2 regions of the Paenibacillus sp. FSL W7-1279 genome follow, and region 2 is predicted to be linked to the other one. Evidence: a T-box and tRNA genes for the amino acid it is inferred to sense, from the RefSeq annotation. Region 2 holds a T-box; the other holds one or more tRNA genes.
What was found. The T-box of region 2 lies ahead of argS (arginine--tRNA ligase). A T-box ahead of a tRNA ligase gene usually reads a tRNA of that ligase, here a tRNA-Arg.

Region 1: it encodes a tRNA-Arg, which carries the amino acid that the T-box ahead of argS (arginine--tRNA ligase) is inferred to sense. The anticodon was not compared.

What each region holds. Positions count from the first base shown of each region.
Region 1 is NZ_CP150215.1:228,177-251,095, forward strand. Features, by position in the region: gene MKY82_RS01110 (spermidine/putrescine ABC transporter substrate-binding protein) at 1-956, shown strand, start outside; gene MKY82_RS01115 (hypothetical protein) at 1,188-1,409, shown strand; gene MKY82_RS01120 (DUF4163 domain-containing protein) at 1,580-2,653, shown strand; gene clpP (ATP-dependent Clp endopeptidase proteolytic subunit ClpP) at 3,252-3,848, opposite strand; tRNA gene MKY82_RS01130 (tRNA-Arg) at 4,011-4,085, opposite strand; gene MKY82_RS01135 (sugar-binding domain-containing protein) at 4,346-5,389, shown strand; gene gap (type I glyceraldehyde-3-phosphate dehydrogenase) at 5,490-6,494, shown strand; gene MKY82_RS01145 (phosphoglycerate kinase) at 6,689-7,870, shown strand; gene tpiA (triose-phosphate isomerase) at 7,947-8,699, shown strand; gene gpmI (2,3-bisphosphoglycerate-independent phosphoglycerate mutase) at 8,700-10,244, shown strand; gene eno (phosphopyruvate hydratase) at 10,293-11,582, shown strand; gene MKY82_RS01165 (LysR family transcriptional regulator) at 12,055-12,939, opposite strand; gene aroC (chorismate synthase) at 13,050-14,108, shown strand; gene MKY82_RS01175 (NADH:flavin oxidoreductase) at 14,219-15,343, opposite strand; gene MKY82_RS01180 (helix-turn-helix transcriptional regulator) at 15,461-15,772, opposite strand; gene MKY82_RS01185 (flavocytochrome c) at 15,891-17,411, opposite strand; gene MKY82_RS01190 (TetR-like C-terminal domain-containing protein) at 17,814-18,380, shown strand; gene MKY82_RS01195 (oleate hydratase) at 18,493-20,262, shown strand; gene MKY82_RS01200 (helix-hairpin-helix domain-containing protein) at 20,395-20,613, opposite strand; gene MKY82_RS01205 (iron-siderophore ABC transporter substrate-binding protein) at 20,920-21,954, shown strand; gene fhuB (Fe(3+)-hydroxamate ABC transporter permease FhuB) at 21,951-22,919, shown strand, end outside.
Region 2 is NZ_CP150215.1:1,831,942-1,841,169, forward strand. Features, by position in the region: gene MKY82_RS07785 (GNAT family N-acetyltransferase) at 201-665, shown strand; gene MKY82_RS07790 (hypothetical protein) at 728-1,168, shown strand; gene argS (arginine--tRNA ligase) at 1,257-3,119, opposite strand; T-box leader at 3,183-3,407, opposite strand; gene MKY82_RS07800 (methyltransferase domain-containing protein) at 3,463-4,230, opposite strand; gene MKY82_RS07805 (EamA family transporter) at 4,374-4,802, opposite strand; gene MKY82_RS07810 (acetyltransferase) at 4,910-5,380, shown strand; gene MKY82_RS07815 (DEAD/DEAH box helicase family protein) at 5,578-8,352, shown strand.

The sequences.
Region 1 (22,919 bases), 1.6 Mb from region 2:
TTCACATTTACAGCTGGGCGGATAACTTTGATCCCGAGGTGCTGAAGGACTTCGAAGAGAAGTTCGACGTAAAGGTAACCTACGACAATTACGCAAACAATGAAGACCTGCTGGCTAAAATCAAGGCTGGCGGCAGTGGGTATGACCTCATTCAGCCGTCCGATTATATGGTCAAAACGATGATTGAATCGGAGCTGCTTGAGCCGCTTGACATGAATAATATCCCGAACTTCGTCAGTCTTACGGATACTTTCAAAGATCCTTCTTATGACCCGGGCAATAAATATTCAATTGTCTACACGTCCGGTGTAACGGGAATTGCATATAACAAGAAGTATGTGAAGGATGAGATCAACAGCTGGGAAGATCTCTGGAACCCGGAATACAAGGGTAAAGTCCTGCTTCTGGACGACAACCGTGAAATGATCGGCATGGCGCTGAAGAAGCAAGGAAAGTCCAACAGCAGCACAGATGAAGCGGAAATCACCGCAGCTGCGGATGAGCTGAAGACCCTGCTCCCGAATGTGCTAGCGTTTGATACGGATAACATCAAGCAGAAGATGATCCAAGAAGAAGGCTGGATTGCTACGGTATGGTCCGGAGATGCCGCCTTTATTGCTGCGGAGAATCCGGATGTGGCGTATGTCGTGCCAGAAGAAGGGGCTACCATCTTCTCTGATAACTACGCGATTCCTAAGGGTGCCAAGAATAAAGAGCTGGCCGAGAAATTCATCAATTTCATGATGGAGCCTGAGGTCAGCGCCAAAAACTATGAATTTATCGGATACAGCAATCCGAACACCAAAGCGATGGAATTCCATAGCGAGGAATACCGCGCCAATACGATGATCAACCTGACAGATGAAGAGCTGGGCCGTACCGAATGGCTGGATAATGTCGGTGACTCGCTCTCGATCTATGATCGTTTATGGACCGAACTGAAGAGCGGTCGTTAATTATAGGGCTTGCATTTTCATATTTTTGTAATAAAAAGAGTCTGTCCCATTGGGGGCAGGCTCTTTTTTGTTTGTAAATAATAGTCCCTTAGTCCCGGGATAGGAAGAAATAGCCGATTTATACGAATCAAACCACAACTTCGGGGCCCGTTTCGTTGTTATATATAAAGGAGGACGCAAATAACTTAAACCAGGTTTCTATACGTTTAATCAGGAAAAGGAGAAAGCGGCTTGAGCGATGTGATGGGTATGTTTTTGATTGCATTGGTAGTTGCCGGGGTTGCAGCCGTTTTATTTCTGAACATCTTCAGGAAAAGCGCGCTGCATCTGCTGTTATTGAGTGTTCACAGTGCGCTTGTGGGAATCGGACTACTTCTATTAAGTTATGCAGCCCAGGGAAGGAAGTCTTGCTGTTTATGGGTACATGCGCTCTCTTGTTCGGTGTATTTCTAAGCGTAAAAGCATTCACTCAGAAAGACTTGGCGAACATATAGGTCCTATGGCCTGGAATCAAAATTGTCATTGACTTTGTTACCAATACATTGAAAGCTTTCCTTATAATGATTAAGGGTAATAGATTAACAACTAACGGAAACTTAATTTAACAAAGGTGGAATTCTGATATGAATCCTAAATTACGTGTATGTGCATCATTAATTGCAACTAGCGTCCTGCTTGGCGGTCTGGGTTTGAGCGGACAGGTCATCGATGCAAGTGCCGCTAAGGCACCCGTTTCCGCCAGCCAAAAATCGTCGAAGAATGAAGTCGTACTGAAATGGAATGGCAAGACCCTGTCACAGAAAGGTCTCGTGCTGCACGGGGTAACTTATGTGCCGGCAACCGCTTTGCGGGACGGCCTGGGAATGCCTCTTAAATATGATGCAAAAAAACGTACGTATACACTGGGTAACGGTTATAACAAACTGAGTGCCATCGTATATGATTCAACTGAAATTGGTATTCTGGTGAACGGTTCGTATGCCGGCGAGCCTGGGGGACAGATCATTAATGGTCGTCTGTATGTGCCATTCAAAACGATCAGCGAATACATGGGTGTTCAGGGACAATGGAACCCTTCCTTGAAAACACTCAGCATGACACAAAAGAAACAGAACGACATTACGATCAAATCGGCTGCGCTGAAGAAAAAGATTCAGGGCGTGGATGCCGTTGTGAACTATCCTGTAATCAGCGGACTCGCAAATGCGGAGGCGCAAGCCGAGATCAATCAAGTGCTGAAAGAAAATGCGTCCGGCGTAATCACCCGTGCCGAAGGGAATGCTGAGGAATTCCCGCCGTCGGAATCCAGTTTCCCTTATGAATTTAGCGGTGACTTCGTGGTCCATTATAACCAGAACGATATCCTGAGCATTACGGCATACGATTATTCCTACACGGGTGGCGCTCATGGCATGACCTTCCGTAAAAGCTTCACGTTCTCCTTGAAGGATGGCAAGAAAATGCAGCTGGGCGATTTCATCAACCTGCAGGGCAAGAACAAACAGAAGCTGAACAACCTTGTGCTGAACAAGCTGAAGAAAGAGGGGGGCTACCTCAGCGGATTTGAAGGCGTGCCTGCCGATGCGGACTTCTACGTGAAAGATAACGCTGCGGTGCTGTACTTCCAACTTTATGAGTACACCGCATATGCTTATGGATTTCCGGAGTTTGAGCTGAAGCTGAAAGAGTGGAAGTAAGAGTATACGGTAGCGGTTTGTGTAAACTGCAATCATTTATTTTCATACTATAGCTTGCCTAGAAACATGATGTTGTCCTGATGTAACACTGTATTGGAACGAGTTACGAAAATCCCTTGATCATGGAACGTGGAGAGTGTATTCTCCTTTCCTGCGATCAAGGGGTTTTTCGTTTATCTAGAGACTTGCCTGGATGATAACTTGCACGTCTTGTACATCTGCACACTGCTTCTGCTCCCTGTGCACGCGTGGTCCGTGGCAAGCAAGCCGTTCGTTGAAATGGCCACCCTGCACGGGTCTTCTTTTATTTTCCCTCCCCACAAGTTAAGGCAGGCCTTTTAGGAGGGGGATGCTCTTGAGCTAGTCTTTAAGTTTTTATAGATAAGGTCAGGTCGTACCAAAGTGAGAGTATCCTCGGAGGAGCAAAGCGTTCGCCTTTGAAATCGGGAAACCTCCCTATCCATTCATTCAAGTTTCCCGAGTTCAACAGCGACCGGAGGGGATACTCTCACTATTCAGTACTCGAAGTTTTCAATGATCCAGAGGATAAGAAAGGGCAGGCACCGGATAACGGCGCCTGCCCTTTACTTTATTTCTTTTATAAGCCTTGCGGTGGTGTATTCTCTAATACTTGATCAATCAGACCGTATTCTTTGGCTTCGTCAGCCGTCATGAAGTAGTCACGATCGGTATCCTTCTCAATGCGCTCCAGCGGTTGGCCCGTGCGATCGGACAGGATGCGGTTCAGCTTGTCGCGCATTTTGAGGATGCGGCGAGCACGGATCTCAATATCCGTGGCTTGACCTTGTGCGCCGCCGAGCGGCTGGTGAATCATAATCTCGCTGTTAGGCAGACCGTAGCGTTTGCCTTTAGCGCCTGCGTTGAGCAGGAATGCGCCCATGGAAGCAGCCATGCCGACACAGATCGTCGAAACGTCCGGCTTAATGAACTGCATCGTATCGAATATCGCCATACCTGCGGTAATGGAACCGCCAGGACTGTTGATGTAAAGATGAATATCCTTCTCAGGATCCTCAGCCGACAAGAACAGCATTTGGGCAATGATGGAATTGGCGACCACGTCATTTACGTCGGAGCCGAGGAAGATAATGCGGTCTTTCAGCAATCTGGAATAGATGTCGTACGCCCGCTCACCGCGGTTGCTTTGTTCAACGACCATAGGTATAAAACTCACGTGGAAAACCTCCTCTTAAGTACCTCATATAAATACTGTTACCGTATTACCCACATGATAAACAATTTAAATCAAAAAGTCAAAGATAGTCAAACTATTGGGTAAAAAAAAGAGCCGTCATGGGCGCTTTAGGGTAATCAGTATAGAAAATAAAAGTTATAATGGCGCGCCCGCGAGGAATCGAACCTCGATCTCAGGCTCCGGAGGCCTACGTCATATCCATTGGACCACGGGCGCAAAAAAAATTAGCAACGAAGTTGATTATACCGCATCTATTTAAAAAATACAATAGCAGACAAAACTTTGTTCCTATTATATAGACGAGCCAGTACTTGGCCATAATGTATAAGAATGCCCGGGGCAGAGAAATATACTTTCGGACACTTGCAACCGGCATAATTATTGGTTAGAATAAAGGTGGGACTTAAAAAGTTCAACTGGGACATTTTACGACCAGATAGAGGAGAGCCGAGACGAAGTTTGCAGGAGTGGAATGCATGCGTAACCTATTAGAAATACAAGAGCAGCTTCTGCCGGATCTGATGGACACTCTTAAACGAAGGTATACCATCCTTCATCAGATCAAGTTGTCCGGAATTGTTGGCCGAAGAACATTGGCTTCATCACTCTCGATGACCGAGCGTGTTCTCAGAGCAGAGACTGATCTTCTGAAAGCGCAGGGGCTGATCGAGATTGAAACGCTTGGCATGCGCATCAGCAGCTCAGGGATATGCTTGCTGGAGGAGCTGGAGCCGGTCATGAATGAGTTATTCGGACTGGTTGAACTGGAAGAGAAGATTCGTCAGGCTTACGGGCTTCGTAAAGTGGTCATTATTCCCGGTGACAGCGAGTCATCTCCGGAAGTCAAACGTGAGCTTGGCCGGGCCGGAGCAAGAACGCTGCTAAGCTTTGTCCAAGATGGAGATACGATTGCCGTAACCGGCGGCTCCACGCTCGCCGAAGTGGCCGAGCAGATGTCCTCTTTGCCAGGCGGCGAACCGCTGACAAGCACTTGGTTTGTGCCAGCGCGGGGCGGTCTTGGGGAGAGCGTGGAGATTCAAGCGAACACCATTGCTTCCAAGATGGCAAAGCGCGTTGGAGCTGAGTACCGATTGCTTCACGTACCGGATCTGCTAAGCGAGGATGCCTATCAGTCTCTGGTGCAGGATCAGCATATCCAGGAGATCGTGGATGTGATCAGGCGCTGCCGTGTCATTATTCACGGCATCGGAGATGCCATGGAGATGGCAAGAAGGCGCAAGCTGGATGAAAACTCTATTCAGAACTTGCAGGCAGATGGCGCGATTGCGGAATCCTTCGGCTACTACTTCAGTGAAGATGGTGAAGTTGTCCACAAAATGCTTACTCTCGGGCTGCGGCTTGAGGATATTATGCGGACAGAGACGATCATCGGCATTGCTGGGGGTCAAGGCAAGGGCAAGGCGATTCATGCGGTGCTGAAATTCGGACATGAGGATATTCTCGTTACCGATGAAGCCGCGGCACTGGAAGTCGAGAAGGAGATTGACGCCGGGATTTGAACCCACGGGCGTGCACACTGATTTTTCCTTATTGTTGTCTTGATTGGCTTAACGGCCAATCTTGAATATATAAATTTTACAAATATGGAGGGAACTACTCATGGTTAAAGTAGGTATTAACGGTTTTGGACGTATTGGACGTAACGTGTTCCGCGCTGCGCTGAACAACAGCGAAGTTGAAATCGTGGCAATCAACGATTTGACGGACGTAAGCACGCTGGCACACCTTTTGAAATATGACACAACTCACGGAAGACTTAATGCAACGGTTGAAGCTAAAGAAGGCGCACTCGTTGTAAACGGCCGTGAAGTAAAAGTATTCGCTGAGCGTAACCCTGAAGCATTGCCTTGGGCTGAGCACGGCGTTGAAATCGTTGTAGAATCCACTGGTATTTTCACAGCGAAAGACAAAGCTTCCGCTCACTTGAAAGGCGGCGCTAAGAAAGTTATCATCTCCGCTCCAGCAACTGACGAAGATATCACGATCGTTATGGGCGTTAACGAAGACAAATACGATGCAGCTAACCATACTGTAATCTCCAATGCTTCTTGTACAACAAACTGCTTGGCTCCTTTTGCTAAAGTTCTTGACGAGAAATTCGGTATCGTTAAGGGTATGATGACTACGGTTCACTCCTACACGAATGACCAGCAAGTGCTTGATCTTCCGCACAAAGATCTGCGTCGTGCTCGTGCAGCTGCTGAAAACATCATTCCATCCACAACTGGTGCTGCTAAAGCGGTTAGCCTCGTTCTGCCACAATTGAAAGGCAAATTGAACGGTATGGCAATGCGTGTACCTACGAAGAACGTTTCTGTAACGGATCTCGTAGTTGAGCTGTCCCAAAATGTAACCCTTGAAGATGTAAACGGAGCTCTGAAAGCAGCTGCTGAAGGCCCGCTGAAAGGCATCTTGAACTACTCCGAAGAGCCGCTTGTATCCAGCGACTACAATGGCGACCCAGCTTCTTCCACTATCGATTCGCTCTCCACTATGGTAGTTGGCGACAACATGGTGAAAGTAGTTTCTTGGTATGACAACGAGTGGGGCTACTCCAACCGTGTCGTTGACCTCGCTGCTTACATCGCAAGCAAAGGTCTGTAATTGATCTAGCCATACAATCGAAGAGGAGTTCCGTTTCACGGGTCTCCTCTTTGGTTCATGGTTTTTCCTTGTTTTCATGCCAGAGCACTGGGAAGTATAGACAAGATCCGGGCGCTGGTTAGCGATAGAGAGAGAAACGAGAGCAACTGCATGCTGTCGGTGAGGAGAATAGTTTTCTTAGGAGGAACGTGGAGATGAACAAGAAAAGTGTACGTGATGTAGAAGTAAGCGGCAAACGGGTGTTTGTCCGCGTCGATTTCAATGTACCGCTCGAAGATGGTAAAATTACAGACGACACTCGTATTCGCGAGACTTTGCCGACCATTAAGTATCTGGTAGAGCAAGGAGCGAAAGTCATCCTGGCCAGTCACATGGGTCGTCCAAAAGGAGAGGTCGTTGAATCTTTGCGCCTGACTCCGGCAAGTCAGCGTCTGTCCGAGCTGCTCGGCAAACCGGTAGCCAAAGCGGATGAAGCGGTAGGAGAAGCTGTTAAAGCTCAAGTCGAGAAGCTGCAAAACGGCGATGTGCTCGTGCTTGAAAATGTTCGTTTTTACGCTGGTGAAGAGAAGAATGATCCGGAACTTGCGAAGCAATTCGCCGAACTGGCCGATCTGTTCGTGAATGACGCGTTTGGTGCTGCTCACCGTGCGCACGCTTCGACAGAAGGTATCGCTCATCATCTTCCGGCTGTATCGGGATTGTTGATGGAGAAAGAGCTGTCCGTTCTCGGCAAAGCCCTTTCGAATCCGGACCGTCCTTTTACCGCCATCATCGGTGGATCGAAGGTTAAGGACAAAATCGACGTGATCGACAACTTGCTTACGCTTGCTGATAATGTCATCATCGGCGGTGGACTTGCTTACACGTTCTTCAAAGCTCAAGGCCATGAAATCGGCCAATCTCTGCTTGATAAAGAGAAGCTTGATGTTGCACTCGGTTTCATCGAGAAAGCTAAAGAGCTGGGCAAAAACTTCTACCTGCCGGAAGATATCGTCGTTACGGACGAGTTCAGCGCAGACGCGAATACCAAGGTCGTTGATATCGACGGCATTCCTGCCGATTGGGAAGGCGTTGACATCGGACCTAAGACTCGCGCCAAGTATGCAGAAGTGATCAAGAACTCCAAGCTTGTCGTGTGGAACGGTCCTATGGGCGTATTCGAAATCGCTCCGTTCAGCAACGGTACTCGTGAAGTGGCACAAGCTTGTGCGGATACGGAAGCTTACACGATTATCGGCGGCGGCGACTCGGCTGCAGCTGCAGAGAAATTCGGTCTTGCCGACAAGATGAACCACATCTCGACAGGCGGCGGTGCATCTCTTGAGTTCATGGAAGGCAAAGCACTTCCTGGTGTTGTGGCACTGAACGACAAATAGAAATAGGCACTATATTGGATAGCAAGTGGATGAAGTTTGGACCCCGATTCTTCGGGGGAATAAAGGAGTGAATCGTGTGAGAACACCTATCATAGCTGGTAACTGGAAAATGTTCAAAACCGTTCCGGAAGCAACTTCATTTATTGAAGATGTGAAAGGCAAAGCGGAAGTAGAAGGCGTTGAAAGCGTGATTTGCGCGCCATTTACCAATCTTCCTGCATTGGTTGAAGCGGTCAAGGGCACGAACATCAAAATCGGTGCACAAAATCTTCATTTTGAAGACAATGGCGCCTTTACGGGTGAAATCAGCGGTTTGATGCTGAAGGATCTGGGCGTGGACTATGTCATTATTGGACACTCCGAGCGCCGTCAGTATTTTGCTGAAACCGATGAGATCGTGAACAAGAAGGTACATGCGGCATTCCGCCATGGTCTTCTTCCGATCGTATGCGTCGGCGAGAAGCTGGAAGAACGCGAAGCCGGCCAAACCAAAGACGTGTGCAAAGTACAAACGGAGGCAGCGTTCGCAGGTGTTCCTGCTGATCAAGCGGTTCATGTCGTTATTGCTTATGAGCCAATCTGGGCGATCGGAACGGGCAAATCCTCTACGGCAGAGGATGCGAACGAAGTCATCGCTTATATTCGTGAACTCGTTCAAGGTCTGTACGGCGAAACCGTTGCAGAGCAAGTTCGTATTCAATACGGCGGCAGCGTGAAGCCTGAAAATGTAGCGGAGTATATGGGACAAAGCGACATCGACGGCGCGCTCGTTGGTGGTGCAAGTCTACAACCGGCTTCCTACATCGCACTCGTTGAGGGGGCGAAGTAAATGTCTGCTCCAAGACCTGTAGCTCTGATCATCATGGACGGTTTCGGGCTTCGCAACACCGAAGTGGGCAATGCGGTCGCTCAAGCGAACAAGCCTAACTACGACCGGTATTTGAAGCAATACCCGAACACCACGTTGACCGCTTGCGGTGAAGCCGTAGGCTTGCCGGAAGGTCAAATGGGGAACTCTGAAGTGGGTCACTTGAACATCGGCGCAGGCCGGATCGTGTATCAGGACTTGACCCGCATCACGAAGTCGATTCGTGAAGGAGAATTCTTCGAGAACGAAACGCTGGTGGAAGCCGTTCGCGCTGCTAAGAACAACAACAAGAAGCTGCATCTGTACGGGCTGGTATCCGACGGCGGCGTTCACAGTCATATTGAGCATATGTTTGCCATGCTGGATCTTTGCAAGAAGGAAGATTTCCATGACGTATACATCCATGGCTTCATGGATGGACGCGACGTGGCACCGGACAGCGGCAAGCAGTTCGTTAAAGATCTGATTGCGAAGATTGAAGAAGTGGGCGTTGGCCAAATCGCTACGCTTTCCGGTCGTTATTATGCGATGGATCGCGACAAGCGTTGGGATCGTGTCGAGAAGGCTTACCGTGCCATGGTGTATGGCGAAGGACCGAAATATACGGATCCGCTGAAAGCCATCATCGAATCTTACGAGAAATCGGTTTACGATGAATTCGTAGAACCGACCGTGATTGTGAATGGTGAAGGCGAGCCGGTTAGTCTGGTGGAGAGCGGAGATTCCGTTATCTTCCTGAACTACCGCCCTGACCGTGCGATTCAGCTGTCCCAGGTGTTTACGAATAATGACTTCCGTGGCTTTGAACGTGGACCGAAGTTCCCGCAAAACCTGCATTTTGTCTGCTTGACGCTGTTCAGCGAGACGGTGGAAGGCTTCGTTGCCTACAAACCGAAGAATCTCGATAACACGCTCGGCGAAGTGCTGGTTCAGCACAACAAGAAGCAGCTTCGAATTGCGGAAACCGAAAAGTACCCGCACGTGACATTCTTTTTCAGCGGTGGACGCGATGTTGAGCTTCCTGGTGAAACGCGCGTACTGATCAACTCGCCGAAAGTGGCGACCTACGATCTGAAACCGGAGATGAGCGCTTATGAAGTGGCGGATGCTTGCGTGAGAGAAATCGAAGCGGATAAGCATGACGCGATCATTTTGAACTTCGCCAACCCGGACATGGTAGGTCATTCCGGTATGCTGGAGCCGACAATTAAAGCCGTTGAGACTACGGATGAGTGTGTCGGCAAGGTCGTTGAGGCTGTTTTGGCAAAAGGCGGGGTAGTTCTGATTACCGCTGACCACGGGAACGCGGACATGGTATTTGACGAGAGTGGACGTCCGTTCACCGCACATACTACGAACCCGGTTCCGTTCATCGTAACGGATGAGAATGTAACACTGCGTGAAGGCGGTATTCTTGCCGACATTGCGCCAACCATTCTCGACCTGATGGATCTGCCGAAGCCGGATGAGATGACTGGAACTTCCATGATTGCAGCACGTAAATAAGTGGTTCATAATGGAACATAAACATAACATTAAAAGGAGACTATACACATGACTATTATTTCTGATGTATATGCACGCGAAGTCCTTGACTCCCGTGGCAATCCAACCGTAGAGGTTGAAGTATACCTGGAATCCGGTGCAATCGGTCGCGCGATCGTTCCATCCGGTGCTTCCACTGGCGTTCACGAAGCCGTTGAGCTTCGCGACGACGACAAATCCCGTTACCTGGGCAAAGGCGTTCTGAAAGCTGTTGAGAACGTGAACGAAATCATCGCGCCTGAAGTGATTGGCATGGACGCTCTGGACCAGCTTGGCATCGATAAACTGATGATCGCTTTGGACGGTACGCCGAACAAAGGCAAATTGGGTGCGAACGCAATTCTGGCCGTATCCATGGCTGTAGCTCGCGCTGCTGCTGATGCATTGGATCTTCCGCTGTATGTTTACCTTGGCGGATTCAACGCAAAACAACTTCCAGTACCTATGATGAACATCGTTAACGGTGGCGCTCACGCGGACAACAACGTTGACGTTCAAGAGTTCATGGTATTGCCTGTTGGTGCACCTAGCTTCAAAGAAGCCCTTCGCATGGGCGCTGAAATCTTCCACAACCTGAAATCCGTTCTGAAGGGCAAAGGCCTGAACACAGCGGTTGGCGACGAAGGCGGCTTCGCTCCTAACTTCACGTCTAACGAAGATGCACTGTCTTCCATCATCGAAGCGATCGAAAAAGCCGGCTACAAGCCAGGTGAAGATGTATTGCTGGGTATGGACGTTGCTTCCACCGAGTTCTTCAAAGATGGCAAGTATGTTCTGGAAGGCGAAGGCAAATCCTTCACGCCGGCAGAATTCGTGGACTTGCTCGCTTCTTGGGTAGACAAATACCCAATCGTAACCATCGAAGACGGATGCTCCGAGGACGATTGGGAAGGTTGGAAATTGCTCACCGAGAAATTGGGTAACAAAATTCAACTCGTGGGTGACGACCTGTTCGTTACCAACACCGAGCGTCTGGAAAAAGGTATCAACGAAGGCATCGGTAACTCCATCCTGATCAAAGTAAACCAAATCGGTACATTGACTGAAACGTTTGATGCGATCGAAATGGCAAAACGCGCAGGATACACGGCTGTCATCTCCCACCGTTCCGGTGAGTCCGAGGACAGCACGATCGCTGATATCGCGGTGGCTACTAATGCTGGTCAGATCAAAACGGGTGCTCCTTCCCGTACGGACCGTGTGGCGAAATACAACCAATTGCTTCGTATCGAAGATCAATTGGGCGAGCTCGCTCAATACAACGGCTTGAAGTCGTTCTACAACTTGAAGCGCAAATAATTGAAATAAGAGAAAGCCCGGCTCCTGCTTTTGTGGGAGCTGGGCTTTTTTGCATTGATTTGAGAGAGCGAAGGGCTGCACACTCTGTTATCGTGCTGTGGGATGGTGTCGTACATCGGCTCAGGTCGCTGTTAAAATCGGGAAGCTGGAATGGATTAAACCGAGGAAGCTTCCTGATTTTAAAGGCGAACGCGTTGCTTCTCCACCCCGATATACGCACCTGAGCAGGAAGAAGGTGTGCAGCCATTTGTGAGTATCTCATAGGAGTGAAAAGAAGAAAGCCCAGCTCTGTGATGTCACATGAGCCGGGATTTTGGGTGTATGGGAGGCGGGCCCATTAGCATTTCGGTCTCGTCTTGAAATAACCGCTTAGTAAGAGGTCATCGAAAAGGATCATAAAGGTGGATTGCTGTAGACAAGATCATGTATTCATAAGGTTGATGATGCTAATTTTCTTTCGACGGGAAGATCATCAATTCTGCTGCAGCATCTCCAAAAATGCCCCTGCCGCCAGCGAGGGCGACTGCTGCTTCCGAACGGCGACGCCAATATATCGATCCGGTAACGGAGTGTCTGTTCGAAGCTCCAGCAAGGAACCGTCCGAGATCTGAGACGAGACAAAGGCCCGTGGCAAGAAGGCTGTTCCATAACCGCGCTCGGCAAATTCTGCTAACATGTCCAGGCTGTTCAACTCGAAGTCGGCTGCCACTTCCACCCCTTGCGATCGGAACCACCCTTCGATGAAGGACCGCGTCGAGCTGCCGGGGGACAGCATCAAGAGGGGGAGCTCCGTCAATTCTTCCGTCCGTAGAGGCCTGCGCGCCCAATCTGCGAAGGCCGTTCCGACCACGGCGCAATAAGGCGAGGTACGGGAGTCGATGATATGGATTTCCTCGTCCGATACGGGAAGGTGAACAAAGCCGAGATCCAACGATCCTTTCTTTAAGCGCTCCACGATGCTGCTTGTTCGCTCCTGTGACAGCTGAATGCGGATGTCGGGATAGCGGGCATGGAATCGGTCGAGCAAGGAGAGGAGAAAGTCCTTAACGATAGCCCCGTTCGCGCCAATCCTCAGCCTGCCTTCGCTAAACTGCTTTAGCTTCTTCAATCGCCGCTCGGCTGAATCGAGTTCGTCGAATGCTTGCCTTACATGCTGATACAAGGCCTCTCCTTCTGTTGTTAAGCGGACGCCCTTGGATAACCGGTCGAACAGCCCCACGCCGAGGGCTTCTTCCAACTGCTTGATGGCATAACTCACAGAGGGCTGTGTCATATGGAGGTTATGCGCAGCTTTCGTGAGATTGGAAGTCTCTGCAGCATGCAGGAACACTCGATACCATTCCGTGTTGGCGATCATTTGTTATCAATCCTCTCTATGGCAACTGTTGATTATTGTGATTTCATTTATTTCAAATATACCTCTAAACTGAAGGATAAGGAATCGAAATGTTTACGGGAGGTATGAACATGGCAGGAAGTACGTTTGGAGAGCGGTTAAAAATGACTACGTTCGGGGAATCACACGGAGAAGCGGTGGGCGTCATTTTAGAAGGTGTCACACCGGGCGTTGAGCTGGACGAGGCTTACATTCAGATTCAGATGGATCGCAGAAGGCCGGGGCAATCCTCTGTTACGACTCCCCGCAAGGAATACGATAAGATCCGCATTTTATCTGGACTTTTCGAGGGGAGAACGACGGGGACGCCACTGTGCATCATGCTTAACAACACCGACATGCGCCCGTCGGCTTACGATACAATCAAATCGACCTACCGGCCCGGGCATGCAGATTTCACATATGAAAAAAAATACAAGATTCGCGACTATCGAGGAAGCGGAAGAGCTTCGGGAAGGGAGACGGCTGCGCGAGTGGCTGCTGGAGCCGTGGCGCGGAAGCTTCTGGAACGTCGGGGTGTCTCCATCCTGGCGTATACGACCGAGATCGGAGGTATCCGATGCGAGCAATTTGACGCCGATGCTATCGAACGGAATGCGGTTCGTGCGTGTGATCCGGAAGCAGCCGTTCGCATGATTGAGAGGATAGAACGACTGGCCGAAGAGGGGGACAGCTGCGGGGGGATTGTCGAATGCCGAATTAGCGGCATTGCCGCGGGACTGGGGGAACCCGTATTCGACAAGCTTGACGCTGAGTTAGCGAAGGCTATGTTGTCCGTCGGCGCGATTAAGGGCATTGAATTCGGGGCAGGCTTTCAAGCGGCCACTATGCGGGGAAGCGAGCACAACGATCAGATGGACGCGGGAGGGTTCCGGACGAACCATGCCGGCGGAATCATCGGTGGTATCAGCACCGGGGCGGATATCGTGTTCCGAGTCGTCGTAAAGCCGACTTCATCCATTTCAACCCCTCAACAGACTGTCGATGTAGACGGCAATGAACGGGAAATTGCGACGATCGGCAGGCACGATCCATGCATCTGTCCCCGCGTCGTACCGGTGATCGAAGCGATGGCTTGCATGGTAATCGAGGATCATTACAAGCGTCAAGCCGCTTTGCTGGACGAATAGCAGGAAACAACATACGGCAAAAAAAACCGGAAGCGATCTGCTTCCGGTTTTGTATTTAAAGATCTAATGCGGCTCTCAGGTCCCAAGGGGGCTGGGGAGCTGAAATCGCATTAAATCAGGGTTTGCAAGGAATCCGGCTTGAATGGTGCCAGCTCGTCGAAACGTCCATCTCGAACCTTAGCGGCCCATTGCGGATCAGCCAACAGGGCACGGCCGACGGCAACCAGGTCAAATTCATTTTCCTCAAGACGATTCAGGAGCTCTTCGAGGTCTCTTTGGCCGGCACCCTTACCTTGGGTGAAGAGGCTGGTGAATACTTCATCGAGACCGACGGAACCGACGGTGATGACTGTTTTTCCTGTCAGTTTCTTGGCCCATCCAGCAAAGTTCAGGTCAGAACCTTCGAATTCAGGCTCCCAGAAGCGACGGGTCGAGCAGTGGAATATATCGACCCCGGCGTCAGACAGCGCGGTTAACAACTGACCCAGCTTTTCAGGCGTATCCGCCAGCTTGGCCTCATATTGGGTTGTCTTCCATTGGGATAGGCGGATGGCAACTGGGAAGTCTGGACCCACCGCCTCACGTACGGCTTTGACCACTTCGACCGCAAAGCGGGCACGCTTCAGCATGTCACCTCCGTATTCATCGGTACGCTGGTTCGTTCTCTCCCAGAGGAATTGGTCGATCAGGTATCCGTGGGCACCATGGATTTCTACGCCGTCAAAGCCAAGGCGTTTGGCATTCGCGGCTGCATCGGCATAAGCTTGAATAACCTGCTCGATTTCATCCTTGGTCATGGGTTTCGTGACGACGTTGCCGTCCAGGTCAAGTCCGGATGGTCCGATCGGAAGTGCTTCCGGGTTAGGCTCGGCACCTATTGGTCTAGTCATGCCGATGTGCCAAATTTGCGGCATGATCTTACCGCCGGCTTCGTGGACCTGACGGACCACCTCGGCCCAGCCGTTCAATGCGGCTTCACCATGGAAGTTAGGTATATTGGGGTTATCGGTTGCAGCCGGGTGATTTATCAGTGTTCCCTCGGTAATGATCAATCCGACGCCATTCTCCGCACGCCGACGGTAGTAAGCGGCCACATCCGGGCCTGGAACGCCGTTCGGAGAGAACCCGCGCGTCATAGGGGCCATCACCACGCGGGATGGAAGAGTAAGGTTACCGATGGTATATGGCTCGAATAGGGATGCTGTAGATCGGACACTTTGATTTTGATTGCTCATGTATGGAATCCTCCAATATGTTTAATATACTTTTCTGCATTTTCATAAAAATAGATATATATGATAAAAAGAAAGAGCTTTTAAGCTTAATCTTCAATCTGAATTTGCTTTTTAAGCCTAAAGCTCTTCCTTGAGTTGTTCGATAAAACGCTTAATGCCCTCCTCATTGCGTCTGTAATATGTCCACTGGCCCGCTCGATGGGATTCCAGTAAACCGGCCTTTTGCAATTTTACCAGGTAGCCAGAAACGACCGACTGAGCGAGTCCTGTTTTTTCTGAAATGGAGCCCACGCAGATACCGCCATGAAAATCACATTTGGAAGGCATGTGATCCTGCGGATCAAAATGTTCCTCCGGATGCTTCAGCCACTCCAGGATTTTAAACCGGGACTCGTTTGATAGTGCTTTGATGGTTTGTAAGGTATCCATGTGTTTCATTATATCTATTTTTATAGAAATGTAAATATGATTTTTAAAAATGATCGCTATCGGAGGATTAGGACAACCAAGCGTGCGTTGTTTTGCCGTATAAAGGGATGTAGACTGCTTACTGCGCTCCTACAAATTCAGCCGATTTAATGCCGGCTTGGCGGCCGAAAATAATGATCTCGGCAACGGAGTTGCCGCCGATCCGGTTTTGACCGTGCAAACCGCCGGTTAGTTCGCCGGCTGCGAACAGTCCTGGAATAGGCTTGCCGTCTTTATCCAAAACTTCCGTGTTCGTGTTGATTTTTACGCCGCCCATGGTGTAGTGAATACCGGGGGCAATTTGGATGGCATGGTATGGAGCCCCGGATAATTCGTTATCCATGCCTGTCGTTCTGTTGAACTCGGTATCTTTATTGTTCTTCACCGCGCTGTTCCATGTATCCAGTGTGGCTTGAAGCTGATCAACTGGAACGCCCATTTCATTGGCCAAAGCCTCGATCGAATCGCCCTGAATGACAAAGCCCATTTTTTCATATTGCTGAATCGCTTTAACCCGGGATTTTACCCCGGAATCGAACACAAGATAAGCCGATTTTTCAGGAAGCTTATTGATGGCGGCGGTGACGTTATCCCGAGTATCCAGCTCGTTTGTGAAACGTTTGCCTTGGCTGGAAACGAGGATGGCCCCTTCTCCCCGAACGGCTTCCCCGATAAGATAAGATTTCTCCTGCTGAACCGTAGGGTGAACCTGGATTTGATCCATATCGACCGTAGTGCCGCCGAGTTTTTCAATCATGGTAATGCCGTCACCGGTGCTGCCTTCTTGATTGGTGGTCACGTAACCTTTCAGATCGGACCGAACTTCGGAGATCATGTCCATGTTGGCTCCGAAACCGCCGGTTGTCACAACAACGGCATCCGCTGCAATAGCTTTCTCGTCTTTCCCGTTGAAGATGACTTTGACGCCGTTTGCTTTGCCCTCTTTTTCCGTAATATCCGTTACCTTGGCGTTGACGAATAGCGGAATTTCTTGTTCTTGTACATTTTTCACCAGACCGTTGACAAGGTATTGTCCTACCGCCGAGCCGTCCTCAGGACGGTGCGTGCGCTTTTCGTTCATGCCGCCCGTAATGGTGATATTGTTCAACCGAATCCCGATGGAATCCAGCCAATCGATCGCGCTTGCCGAATGGTCAACGAAGAAACGAAGCATGTCTTTGTCGTTGGTTTCATGACCGCCCTTTAAAGTCTCTTCATAAAATAAATCGTTGCTGTCCTTAATACCCTGTTCTTGTTGGAACTTGGTTTCGGAAGCATTCATGCCCGAGGATGATTTTATGGTATTCCCGCCGGCAATCGGCATTTTTTCAAAAATGACCGGGTTCATGCCTTTTTCTTTTGCCTCAAGGGCAGCAGACATACCGGCTCCGCCTGCACCGACGATGATGATATCATACTTTTCTTTGAGCTGATCGATTGGCGTATACCCGGTTTGGGACGCACCCGAAACGGCCGTATCTGGGGCTTCTTCTTTTTTTGCGTTGTCTTGACTCTGATCCTGGGTCCCGCCGCCGCATCCCACGATGGCGAACATGAAAGAGAGAATGAGTATAAGCGTTGCTGCAACCTTCTTTTTCACTGTGTAACCCTCCACTTTCTCTACATCTATTTAGTTGACCATAAAGAGCCAAACGAAAAAGGAGGTTTACCGTAGAAAAACGAGAAACAATAGGGTGTGCGAGTGTGGCCTTTATTCTTCGAATCTCAGATCTTCCCCGGTTGCCTCCCTCCGTCAGCCTCGTTAGGTCCACTTCATTTTAATATAGGGCTGTTAATTAAGTGGTGAATTATTTCACAATATAAACTTAATTTTTATTTACAACGATGCCATCGGGTTGCGATTTTCTCGACTTCTGCGCATTTCCAATCTATTTGCCTTCATAGGGTCACCGCTTTTTCGCGTTGAGTTCCTTTATAATGAAGGTGTATCGTCTGACTAATGGCCTTTGTGAATGATTACGCTCTGGATTGGAGGAGTTTTATGGCACAAACAACAAAAAAAGCGCTTGCCCTATCGCTAAAAAAAATGCTTGAGAAAAAAACGCTTGATAAGATTACCGTCATTGATGTTGTCGAGGACTGTGAAGTGAATCGGCAGACGTTTTATTATCATTTCAGGGATATTTATGATCTTGTGGAGTGGATTTGCACAAGCGAGGCTACCATAGCGCTGGATGGCAAGAAAACGTATGACACGTGGCAGCAGGGCCTATTGCAAATATTTGAGTATGTGCTAAAAAACAAGGCGTTTGTGACGAGCGTCTATCATTCTATTAAACGAGAGCAGCTGGAAAGGTACCTATTTAACGTAACGTATCATCTTTTGATAGGGGTTATTGAGGAAAAGGCCGTTACGATGTCGATCAGGGATGAGGATAAGTCGTTTATCGCTGACTTTTATAAATATGCGTTTGTAGGGCTGATGCTGGATTGGATTGCGAAAGGGATGAAGGAAGAGCCCTCTGCGATTGTGGACCGGCTGAGCATTTTGATTCAAGGCGATATCTTTTTCGCGCTGGAAAAGTTTAAATTGCACCACTCTCATTAGACAATATTAGCCTTGTGTCGAAAGTTTCGACATTAGGCGGACATTGTCTATGGGAGACCTCCGAATATTTTTTTATGATGTAGTTGCTAGAATCAATTCGGAGGTGACTGGAATGTATTATAGCAATGGAAATTATGAAGCGTTTGCTCGCCCGGAAAAACCGGTCGATGTCGACAAAAAGTCTGCATATCTGGTTGGAGCCGGTTTAGGCTCTCTGGCAGCTGCGTGCTTCCTCGTGCGCGACGGCCAAATGAAGGGAGAGCGGGTCCACATTCTGGAGGAGCTTAGTCTTCCCGGAGGTGCCTGCGACGGAATTCATGACAGCGATAAAGGTTTTATTATTCGCGGTGGGCGAGAAATGGAAGATCATTTTGAATGCTTATGGGATTTGTTCCGTTCCATTCCGTCTCTTGAAATTGAAGGCGTATCGGTTTTGGATGAGTTTTACTGGCTGAACAAGAAAGATCCGAACTTCTCTCTAATGAGAGCCACGGTTAACCGGGGCGAGGATGCGCATACCGATGGGAAATTTGCTCTGAGCGAAAAAGCTTCGCTGGAAATCGTGAAGTTGTTCTTTACTCGAAACGAAGATTTGTATGATAAGAAAATTACCGATGTATTCACGGAGGATTTCTTTGCCTCAAATTTCTGGCTTTACTGGAGAACGATGTTTGCCTTTGAAGATTGGCATAGCGCCTTGGAGATGAAGCTTTACATCCAAAGATTCATTCACCATATTGGCGGACTGCCTGATTTTTCGGCGTTAAAATTCACGAAGTATAATCAGTATGAATCATTGATCCTGCCGATGATGAAATATTTGCAGTCGCATGGCGTTCATTTCCAATATGATATGACAGTTACGAATGTAGTATTTGATATCCAGGGCAATAAGAAGGTTGCCAAGCAAATGGTATGTCGCCGTGCCGGCAAAGAGGAATATATCGACTTGACGGAAGATGATTTGGTGTTTGTGACAAATGGCAGCTGCACGGAAAATTCTGCTTCGGGCGACCATCATCGCGCGGCTGAATTTAATCGTTCCACAGGCGGCTGCTGGGAGCTCTGGAGAAATATCGCTAAGCAGGATCCATCCTTTGGACGCCCCGATAAATTCTGCACGAATACGGAAGCGACGAACTGGGAATCGGCAACCGTTACGACACTTGATGACAGAATCCCGCCATATATCGAAAAAATCTGTAAACGCGACCCGTTCAGCGGAAAGGTCGTTACCGGCGGCATCGTGTCCGTAAAGGATTCCAAGTGGCTCATGAGTTATACTCTGAATCGGCAACCGCATTTCAAAGAGCAGCCGAAGGATCAGCTTGTCGTTTGGGTGTACGGATTATTCACCGATGTTCCGGGCGATTACGTCAAAAAGCCGATGAGAGAATGTACAGGCGAGGAAATTACGATGGAGTGGCTGTACCATCTTGGTGTGCCGGAGCATGAAATTGCGGACATGGCTGCCAACTCTGCCCGCTGCATCCCGACTATGATGCCTTACATTACGTCATTTTTCATGCCGAGGACAGCAGGAGACCGGCCTAAAGTAGTTCCGGATGGTTGCGTCAACTTCGCTTTTATCGGACAGTTTGCCGACACGGTTCGCGACACCGTATTCACAACCGAATATTCGGTTAGAACGGCAATGGAAGCTGTGTACACCTTATTAAACGTAGACCGCGGCGTACCTGAAGTGTTCGGCTCTTGCTATGATGTCCGCGTACTGCTGGACTCCACTTCCAAAATGATGGACGGCAAAAAATTAACCGATCTGAAGCTTCCGTTGATCATGAACTTAATAGAAAAGCAGGCTTTGAAAAAAGTTTCCGGAACCGTCATTGAAGATTTACTGAAACGCTATAACATCATATAGTCGAAGTCCCATTATCAAAGATGATATGGAACATCAACGAGCGCACCAATCCAAGATTGGTGCGCTGTATGGGAAAAAATAAACACGATAGATCCCTGGTCCTTATGGCTTCAGGAGACCTATCGTGTTTATTTATTCTTTGAAGGCTAGGCCCTTCTCGGCGAGAGCTTCGCGTAGTATTCTGACCGCCTTGGGTCCTACCCCGTGAATCGCCAGCAGTTCTTTCTCGGATGCCTGGGTGAGGTCGGCAAGCTGATGATAGCCTGCAACGATAAGGGCTTGGCGTGCAGGTTTGCCGGCCTTAACGGGAAAGTCGCTTTCTGCAGCCGGAGCGGGGGGGTTGTCACACATGGAGATCCCTCTCTTTTCGAATGTTTTGTTTAATGGATACAAGGCACAAGAATAGTGGTAGAGGTTAAGATGGTAGGAATAATCAGTAAGATTATGTTATACATCTAACGTTCTGTAAAGAACGAATCCTATAATCGAAGAAGGACAGATTCATGGATCGTTTAGACAATCTTCATAAATTCTATTGACATTCTTAATGAGAATAATTATCATTGTGCTGAGTATTGATAATGATAATTGTTCTCAATAATTATTATTAATAAACAATATCTACAATACATAGAGGGTATGAGGGGGAGAAATTCGATGCGCAGTATGAAGGGTGTCGTGTTTATCGTATTGATATTTGCTTTGGCTTTAGCCGGTTGCGGCGGGGGTGCGGCATCCAATGAAGGAGGCAGCTCCACGGCAGCGAAGAATTCGGATCAAGGGGCTGCACAGGGCGGGGATAACACTGAAAGCACGCCGGAAACCCGAACCATCAAGCACGCTCTGGGCGAGACGAAAATTACGGGCGTTCCGAAGCGTATTGTCGCGCTGGAATGGCTTTACGCGGAGGATGTCCTGGCACTTGGTGTTCAGCCTGTGGGCATTGCGGACATTGAAGGGATGAACCAATGGGTGAACATCCCCGTAGAGATTGGGGCGGACGTTACCGATGTCGGCACCCGTCAAGAGCCGAATCTGGAGCTGATCGCTTCCTTGAAGCCGGACCTGATCATCGGTTTGAAATCGAATCTTGAAGCCGGCTATGATACGTACAACAGCATCGCGCCTACCTTGGTGTTTGATCCTTATCCGACTGAGGGACAAGGGGATCAATATGAAGAGATGGTTAATACCTTCAATACGATTGCTGACGTGCTTGGCAAGAAAGACGAAGCCGCAAAAGTGCTTAGCGATCTGGATCAAACTTATGCCGATGCCAAGTCCAAGCTTGAAGCAGCCGGCATGACGGAAAAACCGTTTGCCCTCGCGATGGGATACAGTAATCAAAATGCGGTGACGTTCCGGATTTCGACGGATAATTCCTTGGCCGTCAAAATTCTGGAGCACATCGGGCTGACCAACGCCCACAAACCTGATCAATTTGAGGTTTATGGCTTTACCACCACAGACGTAGAGGCATTGCCTGCCCTTCAGGATGCGAATTTCCTGCATATTATCCAGGAGAGCGATAACATCATCGAGAACCAATTGAAGGACAATCCGGTGTGGAAAGGTCTGAACTTTGTTAAAGAAGACCGCGTGTACGCACTTGGCGGTGACATGTGGCCATACGGCGGCCCATTGTCTGCCCAAACCATGGCCCAGAAGACAGCTGATCTGCTCACAAAATGAGTCTCGGCAACAAACTGGCACAAGGCTCCGCGCCGGTGAGCATTCATCCAGCCCCACCCGTTTCCTCAGGTAGGGGCTGGAAGCCGTTATGGATGCTGGTTGGAGGCCTGGTGGCTCTGTTATTCCTCACGTTTATCAGCTTGACGCAAGGGCTAGCCGATATATCCGTCAATACGGTCGTGCAGGCCCTGGTGTCTCCGCAGGATATCGCGGATCACCATCTCATCCGCAGCGTGCGCCTTCCGCGTACGGTCATGGGCCTGTTGGCTGGCGCCGCCTTGGCGGTGTCGGGCGTGCTTATGCAGACCGTCACGCGCAACCCGCTGGCCTCGGAGACGACGCTTGGCGTAAATGCCGGCGCTTATTTGGCCGTCGTGGCGGGGATGATCTTCTGGCCGGGACTGCTGCATCAGTATGCCCTTCCACTGGCAGTGGCAGGCGGAACGCTGGCGGCCGTCGCCGTCTATGCGCTGGCGGGAAAAACGCAGGGCTCTCCTCTGCGGATTGCATTATCCGGGATGATTGTTACCCTGGTTTTATCCTCCGTTACGAGTGCGCTGGTGCTGCTGAACCAGCAAACGACGCAGGGGATTTTTCTGTGGGGCTCCGGCTCGCTTATTCAGAATGACTGGGATGGCGTAGCTTTTTCATGGCCGTGGATCATTGGCGGGCTGATCGTGCTGTGTTTGGCGGTACGTCAGTGGGACATTCTGACCCTCAATGAGGAGTCGGCACGTTCCCTTGGCCAAAAAGTCGGCACCACCCGTTTGCTTGCGATGGGGGCAGCGATTGTGCTGGCCTGCGTGACCGTGAGCGTGGTCGGTCCGATCGGCTTTATCGGGCTGGTCGCTCCCCATCTGGTCCGCCTGTCCGGCGTGGTCCGGCATGCGGGGTTAATTCCGCTGGCTGCCTTATGGGGCTCGGCTCTGCTTGTCGGGGCCGACACGGTGGCCAGGATGTTCATA
Region 2 (9,228 bases):
GGAAGGTCGTACCCCGACTGGGACGAAAATGTCCCGTGAGGATGAGAACCCCTAAAAGGGGTTACGCCTGCGCATAAGCTTCGTTAGGATTACATCGCAGTCGGCCTAGGAGGCCGTACCCCGACGGGGACGAGTACGTCCCGTGAGGGTGATGAATCCCCAATCCATAATACGACTAGAAACGTGGAGGTATATGATAGATGAATAAAATCACTATGACTTTGGTAAGAGAGACCGACAAGGATCTTCAGGAGCTCATCGCGAAGCTGGACGATTATTTATCAACGTTATACCCGGCGGAAGGAATATTCGGGCTGGATCTGACTGACCCCAAGGTAAAAGAAACCCTCTTCGTGTTCGCCTACCAGGAGGGCCGACCTGTCGGCTGTGGAGCTGTACGGCCGCTGGATGAAGAGGTGGTTGAGATCAAGCGGTTATTCGTGGATATTCCATACCGGAACAGAGAAATAGCCTCTCGGATTCTGCTCTATCTGGAAGAGCATGCGAAGAATCGGGGTTATCGTTTTTCGCGCCTGGAAACAGGCGAGCCGCAGGAGGAATCCGTTCATTTTTATAAGAAGCTGGGGTATGCCCAGATTGAACCGTTCGGTGAATATATCTTGAGCGAATATAGCTTATGTTTTGAGAAGTGTCTGACATCCTAGCGGTTTCGTCTTATAATAGAAGAAAAAAGTATTTTACGATACATATTGAGGAGGCGTCGAGCATGCAGCTTACGAAAATCTCACAGAATACCGCCATTTTATTGGAGCATGCCAAAAAATCGGGGCTAACTACCTCCGATCTGCTGGAGGCTGTGCGCTCGGGTGAGGTCGAGAGATTCCAAGTCGCGAACAATGGTCATTTTCACTATGAGGAATTGTTCTCTTATGCAAAAGAACATGGGGAAGATTTAGAGAAGGCCGTTAGCGAGGGGTACAAAATGACGTTTAATACCCGCAACGGGTTGAAGATCTGGCTGGAGGAAGCCTTCCACATCAGTTCAGAATCCGATTTTAGTGTAGGTGAAGGCATTATTGAGGGGCTGAAGCTCCAGGAGGAGCAGGTCGCTCGCTTGAAGGAAGCGCTGGCCGTCAACTGGACCCTGCAGGAAGAGCCTGCAGCAGATGCCGTCCAGATCAGATTGACCGTCAGAGGATTGCAATAATATATGATAGCCACCGTACGTATTCAACATGAATCGTACGGTGGCTCTTTTAGTACAGCGTCATTCGCTAATCTCTTTAGAGGGAGATTTACATCCGGCTTGGCGTGGGCAGTCCCAGTACATCCAGTGCTTCTCCAAGAGTGTTTTTAAATAAGGAAGTGAGCCATACACGGAACCGGAGCACTTCATCCGCCGATTTCAGAATTGGGCATGCCGAGTAAAAATTGTTGAACAAGGAGCACAGCTCATAAGTAAAGTTGCAGATGGCGCTTGGAGATAGATCCCGGCCGGCGGCATACAGGGTATCGTGCCAGGTGCTGATATGGCGAAGGAGCGCATGCTCCGCTTTTTCCATGGCAGGGAACCGGGCAGGCACTGACGGCGAAACACCCGCTTCTTGCGCTTTATTGAGCACGCTGAGTGCACGCGCGTAGGAATAGAGCAGGTATACCCCCGTATTTCCCGATATTTCAGTGGCCTGCTTCAGATCGAAGACCACTTCGGTTTGCAGTGCAAAACGAAGCAGATAGTAACGGATGGAGGCGGCTGCGATCGTATGACTGGACAAACCGTTTTTATCGGAACGGGTGTCTTCGATGACCTTGGCTACTTGATGGATAAGCTCGGTGATTTTAATTCCGATCCCCTGACGTCCGGACATCGCGTAGGATGCTTTCCCGTCGGAAGTATCGATGCCGAGATCCGAAGCGGCAGAAGGGCTTAACGAAACGACGCCGTAGCTGACATGACGGAGCTTGTCGGCCTCTTTATGGAATCCCAGGCTTTCCAGCGCCTGCTTCACCATCGCCTGCGGGTACTGCTGCCTGTAATCAATGACGTTGATGACCATGTCTGCTTTGCCGAAAGAGAGCTGCTCGCCATGAGTGCTCGTCGTCCAAACTTCGTTTGTGAATTTTTTATATACAAAATCGTTGGAGAGCACACCGTATTTCCACAGGTGATAGGCGATGTCTTTAGCGGTGTAAGTCAGGATGCCATTGGAGCGCACGAGCACTTTATCCATGCTGTGGTCTGACTCCGGATCGTCCACGGCTTCCGTTCCTATTTGCTTGAGCACCCAGCAGCCTGCAAGTTTGCCCTCCGTTTCCTGATGGAAGAGCGGCGTGTTCTTCAACAGCTCGAAAGCGGACGCCCAGAACCCCTCTCTGACAATGCTGCTCTCCCACACAAGCAGATCATAGTCAATGCCGAACTGCTTCATTTCTTCAAGATGCTCTTTGACAATTCTCTCGGCAACGAGCAGTCCGATCCAGGACAGATTCTGGTTACCCTCTTCCAGTGCGTGCAGAACCTCGGTCCGATGCTGAACCAGCCCGGGCTCCCTTTCGTAGGCCTTATTGGTACTTGAATACACGTCCCAGCAGTAATCGCCGAACCGGGCTTGTTCCTTTGACAGCGGCGTGTGGAGCATCCCGACCACTGTATCTGCCAGCTGATTGCCAAGGTCGTCGATATAATTATGAACCTCCACCTCGTAACCAAGCTTCCTCATCAGCCTGACCAGCGTATCGCCGATACAGGAGTTTCTTAGATGGCCGATATGGGCGGATTTATTCGGATTGATGGAAGTATGCTCAATGACAATCTTCTCGTTCGTTGCCGGGGGCAATTCAAAGTGATGACCAGCCCAATATTCCCAATCGATACGCAGATTCATAAAACCTGGTGCAACAATCTCCGTGGCATAGACTAGCTGTTTATAAGTCGTATCCTGCTCAAGCTCGGCTTGAATCAGCTCGGCAATATGCAGCGGAGCTTTACGAAGCAGCTTCGCAAGCTGCATCGCAATGTTGGTGGCATAGTCCCCATGCTCCATGCTGGCAGGCTGCTCAATCCGGATTGGAGTAGAATCGGGCAGTTGGACGCCCATATCTTCACACACCTGGTTTACAGCTTGTTGAAGGCTCGAAGTAATCAAATGACTTAACACGTTAAATCCCCCTTTGAAAAATAAACAAAACACGTCAGAAAAATCAAAAAAGCCCTCATCTCCTAAAGAGACGAGGACTTGTGCTCGCGGTACCACTCTTGTTGTTAAACCACAGAGGGTTTAACCACCTTGATACGATAACGGTGTAAGCCGGGGCTTCCTACGATATTTCATTTCGGAAGACCATCTCCTGGGTCCGTTTCACCGCCGACATTGTACCGGTTTCCACCCTCCCGGCTCGCTTGGACTAAAGTCAAGTGCAGTTACTCTCCCAATCAACGAAAATCACATGTTCAAGTTTTTCATATTATTAACCATTCTATTTAGAAAATCAACCCTAAAATTATGAAACTTTCTCTGCAAAGACTCGCAGGCGCTTGTAATCTGCATAAAATGCATCCTCACGCCAGAGCGTCGCCCGGGCAGCTTGGCTGATACGGGCAATGGCTTCGTCCTTCTCTTCAGCCGAGAATCCAGCAAAGAAACGATCGCCAAAATGCAGCAGCCAATACTTCACGCCATCCTTGCCCTCAGGCAGCTTCGTGGGACGGTCGAAGTGATGGGCGATACGCACCCGGAACCCATGGGATTCAAGCAAGGTCGTATATTGGCCCAAGCTGGGAAAATACCACGGATTTCGGGTGTCGGCATCCATTCCATAATGGTCGGCGAACACCGTTTTCAAAGCTTGGTAAATTCCGTCGATGTTCCCCTTGCCTCCAAACTCCGCTACGAATCGGCCACCGGGCTTGAGTGCGCCATAGACGGAGCGTACCACACCATCAGCATCCTTCATCCAATGCAGGGCGGCATTGGAGAAGATGGCATCATACGGCGATTCGGTGTCGAAGTTCTCGCCGTCTCCGGCCAGAAATGTAAGGCCGGGATATTTGCTTTTGGCGCGCTCAATCATCTCGGCCGAATCATCCATGCCGGTTACATGTGCACCCGAAGCAGATATTTCATTTGCCAAATCGCCGGTTCCGCAGCCGAGATCAAGAATCCGCTCTCCGGGTTGAGGTGTAAGAAGCTCTACTACGCCTTTTCCATAAGCCGAGACAAACGATAACTGCCGATCATAATCGTGCGCTTTCCATACTTGCTCTGACATAACAACAACTCCCTCACCCATGAATTATCCTCATTGTGACATGTTTATCTTATAATTAGAAATATATAAATGTGATTATATTGATAGGTTTTAACAATAAATGAACGAACAAAAAGCCGCTGAGCAGCGGTTTTATGTAGAACTTATTTAACGGCAACCAGAAGAACGCCAACGGCAATGAGTGCAACGCCGGCTGCGTTAATCCAGGATATCTTTTCTCCAAGAAACACAAAGGCCAGAATGACCGCGATGACAACGCTCAATTTATCGATAGGTCCTACCTGCGATACTTTGCCGTATTTTAGTGCAAGAAAATAAAACAGCCAGGACAATGCCCCCGCAATGCCGCTGAGCACAATGAAGCTTAATGCTTTCTTCTGAACCAGAATGTCACCGAGTTCCGAGAATTTGCCCTGAACCCCCACGACTCCCAGCAGAAACAGGGCCATAATGACAGAGCGGATGGCCGTTGCCGAATTGGCATCGATGTTTTGCAGGCCTATTTTTCCGAAAATGGCGACAAGAGCCGCCGTGACCGCCGACAGCAATGCATATAAAAGCCATAACGGCATGTTGTTCTCTCCTTCCTGACAAAGATAAAGTCTCTGATTAATGTACCGAATTCCACTATAATAGTATAGAGCAATTTACACGTTATCATGAATATCGATGAGATCGAATGATTTGGAAGGGACTGGATGAAGTGGTGTTACATATAGCGCCTTATACAGAAGAGTATCATGATCGGCTGGTGGAAATATGGCTTCGTGCCGTATCCCAAACGCATGATTTCCTGACGGAGGAGGATATCCGGTTTTATTATGAGATGATGCAAAACGGAGCGCTGAGAGCCGTAGAGATCTGGGTTTGCTTGAATACCGAACAGGGGGAACCGATTGGATTTATGGGGCTGGATGGCGCCAAAATCGAAATGCTGTTTGTGGATCCCCTCCATCACGGCCAAGGCACGGGAACGAAGCTGATCCGGCATGCCGAACAGCTCAAGGGGCGGAGGCTGCAAGTCGATGTGAATGAACAGAACCCCATGGCCCATGCTTTTTATAAAAGATACGGCTTCGTGCAAATCGGTCGCTCCGAGCTGGACGGCTCCGGAAAGCCGTTTCCGCTTATTCATATGGAATTACAGTAGGTCATGGATCACTTTTTTAGACTATCGAATATATAAGTTTTCAGCGCAGCTGAACCCAATCGATAATGCAAGAAAAACATCCTTTACACGCGATCTGTCTTCTGTGAACGTACGTCGATGGACGTTTTTCTTATACACACCGAAGAAGAAAGAGGTGCATCTAAACTGGAGGAATTCATGAAGTTTTTCCGAGTAATCTGTCGTTTCGTTATCCGTGGCGCTCCTATCAAAAAAGGGTCCTTCACGGGCTGGAGCATCATCTGAAGAATCGGCATCTGCATTTGGTGGCGCCGCCGGGTTCGGGGAAGACCGTTCTTGGACTGGAAATCATGCTGCGCATTAACCGGCCGACAATCATCCTGGCCCCCACACTCACCATCAAGCAGCAATGGGCGAGCCGATTCGTGGAATTATTCCTAGACGATCAAGAACAGCCCGAATGGATCTCCACCTCGCTCAAGCGACCGGCATTGGTAACGATTACGACCTATCAAGCCCTTCATAGCCTGCTTAGTACTGCTGGGGAGCAAACCTCTGTGAGGAAGAAAGGTGCGGCGGAGATAGAGCATGCGCATCAGGTTGAAGATGAGAACTACAGGGATCCCGAAATGGCCATGGAAGCTTCTGAGGCGGAGGTGATGGATAGCGCTAGCGAGGATGATATCACGAACGGTACCGAGGCTCAAGAAACTTTGGAATTGTTGAAGCGACAGGGCTATCATACAGTCATTTTTGACGAGGCGCATCATCTCCGGATGTCTTGGTGGCAAAGTGCTATGCAGCTGTGCGAAATGCTGGGCCAGCCGACGAAGATTGCCCTTACTGCCACACCGCCATATGATGTTAATCCAAGGGAATGGCAGCGGTATATCGAGCTTTGCGGTCCCATCGACGAAGAGATTAGCGTCCCGGAGTTGGTCCGTCATGGTGAGCTGTGCCCGCATCAGGATTACATAAGTTTGACCACGCCTACTCAAGAGGAGGCAGCTAAACTCCGGGAGTTTCGGCTGCAGGCAACCCAGGTTAAGGGCGAGCTGATCCGGGATAAGTTCCTGGCGGATTTGATTGTCAATCATCCTTGGATTACGCAATCCGAAACGTATACCGAAGAAATATTATCCTCGCCCGAGTATTACTCCAGTATGGTGCTTTATCTGCGTGCCGCCAATCAGCCCATCTGGAAGGAGGCGGTGAAGCTGCTCGGAATGAAGGAGAAGGAAACGCCCGATTTTTCGGAAGAGTGGTTGGAGGAACTCCTTAGCGGCATGCTGTATAAAGATCCGCATATGGATCGTGAGCTGCCGGAGTTAAAGGGTTTACAAAAGAGGCTCAGCCGAATGGGCATGATTGAACGCCGGAGGGTTTATATGCGTTCTACCCCGGCATTTGACAAAATGCTGGTCCAGAGCGTTTCGAAATTGCACGGCATCGGCCGTATTCTTGATTTCGAGCGTTCCGTGCTGGGGGAGAACTTGCGGATGGTGATTTTGACCGATTATATCCGTAAGGAGGACCTGCCGAAGGATGCAGCTGACGAGAAGCCGCTTCATCGGCTCGGCGTTGTCCCCATTTTCGAGTTAATCAGAAGGCAGCTGGCTGAGAAAAACAGCTCGCAGAGCGAGCATGAGCTGCCTATCGGAATTCTGACCGGCTCCTTTGTTGTGCTGCCGGCAAAGGCTCTGCCTTTAGCCAGGGTTTGTGCCGGTCGGCGAGATATTCACTTATCGGAGCGCCCGCTTGCTCACGACAGCCGCTATGTAACGATTGATGTTCGTGATGCGAATCGCTCGGCTATCGTCGCAATCATAACGGAAGTGTTTTCGGAGGGAGAAATCCGGGTGCTGGTTGGTACGGCGGCTCTTCTGGGTGAGGGGTGGGATGCCCCCGGAATCAATTCCTTGGTCATGGCATCATATGTCGGTTCGTTCATGCTGTCCAATCAGATGAGAGGGCGGGCGATTCGGGCGCAGCGCGGGAATCCCGATAAGACCGGAGCGATCTGGCATCTGGCCTGCATAGATACAGCCAAGAGCGACGGCGGCGAAGATTTGGGCTCGCTGGCCCGAAGATTTCGATCTCTCGTAGGTTTATCGATCTCGCACCAGACCATAGAGTCGGGCTTGGAGCGCATGGGTCTTGATCTTCGGAAAAGGCAAACCGCAGACAGCATTAACGCTTATAACCGCGACACATTGGAGCGTGCGAAGCAGCGGCATCTTCTGAAGGGGCGTTGGGATTCGGCGATTGCCCTTCACAGCTCCATGACGGAAGAACTGACGGCGGATCGAGAGAGCATCCCTAGGCCTGTCGTGTTTTCTCATACGGTGAAAGCCGTACTCCTATTCGCCGTTGGTCTGGGATTGGGCGCCTTCAGCGAGACGTTAACGTCTCCGCGTTTGTTCCAATCGGACGCGCCGGCCTGGTTCAATATACTAATCCCGGTTGCCTTTGCCTTACTCGTATCAAGCCCATGGGTATATAAAGCCATCAAAATGCTGGCGCGGCATCAGTCGCTGGAGCGAAGTATCCGTGAGGTTGGTCTCGTCGTTTATACGGCCCTGTTCGATATGAAGCTGGTCGAATCTGGGCCAAGCATTCACCGATTGAAAGCGGAGGAAGTGGGAGGAACCGTCACGTGTTGGCTTAGGGACGGAACCACTCAGGAAAAAACACTCTTTTTGGATTCGCTGCAGCAGGTGCTGGACCCGATCAATAACCCGCGTTATCTTCTATACCGTGAATCGCGAAGCTGGTTTATGAAGAAACGGGATTACCATGCCGTGCCGGAGGAAATCGGTCGCCGCAAAGAACACGCGGAACGGTTTGCCCAGCTGTGGCGCAAGCATATCGGCCCTGCCGAACTGGTCTATACTCGCACGCCCGAAGGAAGGAAAATACTTCTGACCGCGCGAGCGAGAGCGTTGTCTTCCATTTTCGTGAAGAAATCGGAGCGGGTCAGTGCTTGGCGATAGGCAGGACTGTTTGCAGAAGCTTATTGAGCAAGTGGCGGGTATGCGTTGCTTTAACGGACTCAGGGGCCGTTATTTGCGGGGAAAACGCTCTTACAGGTTCTGTAACGGACCTGAAGTCCGTTATTTAGGAAAAATGAGGGTAATTTGCCTATGAAAAAGCTAAATAGCGGATGTGGAGTCCCTTAAATTCTAAATTGGGCCGTTTTTTCTGAAATAGCGAACCTATGGTCCGATAGAGTTTGTGTTCTGTGTGGGATGTTTTGGAATCGACTATGGGGTTCATCCCCCTTCTGGAATGCAAGAAAGCCGCGACTATAAAAAGTGGCGGCTCCATCTTTTACGTCCCAGAAGGGATGCGGCCCTTCGGGCCGACTGCGAGGTAATCCTCCCGAAGCATAGGCTCCGACGAACCCCCTTGTGGGGTTCTCATCCTCGCGAACGCAAAAACACCGCCCTTAAGAGGCGGTGTCTTTTTACCTCCCAGAAGGGATGCGGCCCTTCGGGCCGACTGCGAAGTAATCCTCCCGAAGCATAGGCTCCGACGAACCCCCTTGTGGGGTTCTCATCCTCGCGAACGCAAAAACACCGCCCTTAAGAGGCGGTGTCTTTTTACCTCCCAGAAGGGATGCGGCCCTTCGGGCCGACTGCGAAGTAATCCTCCCGAAGCATAGGCTCCGACGAACCCCCTTGTGGGGTTCTCATCCTCGCGAACGCAAAAACACCGCCCTTAAGAGGCGGTGTCTTTTTACCTCCCAGAAGGGATGCGGCCCTTCGGGCCGACTGCGAAGTAATCATCCGAAGCATAGGCTCCGACGAACCCCCTTGTGGGGTTCTCATCCTCGCGAACGCAAAAACACCGCCATAAGACGGTGTCTT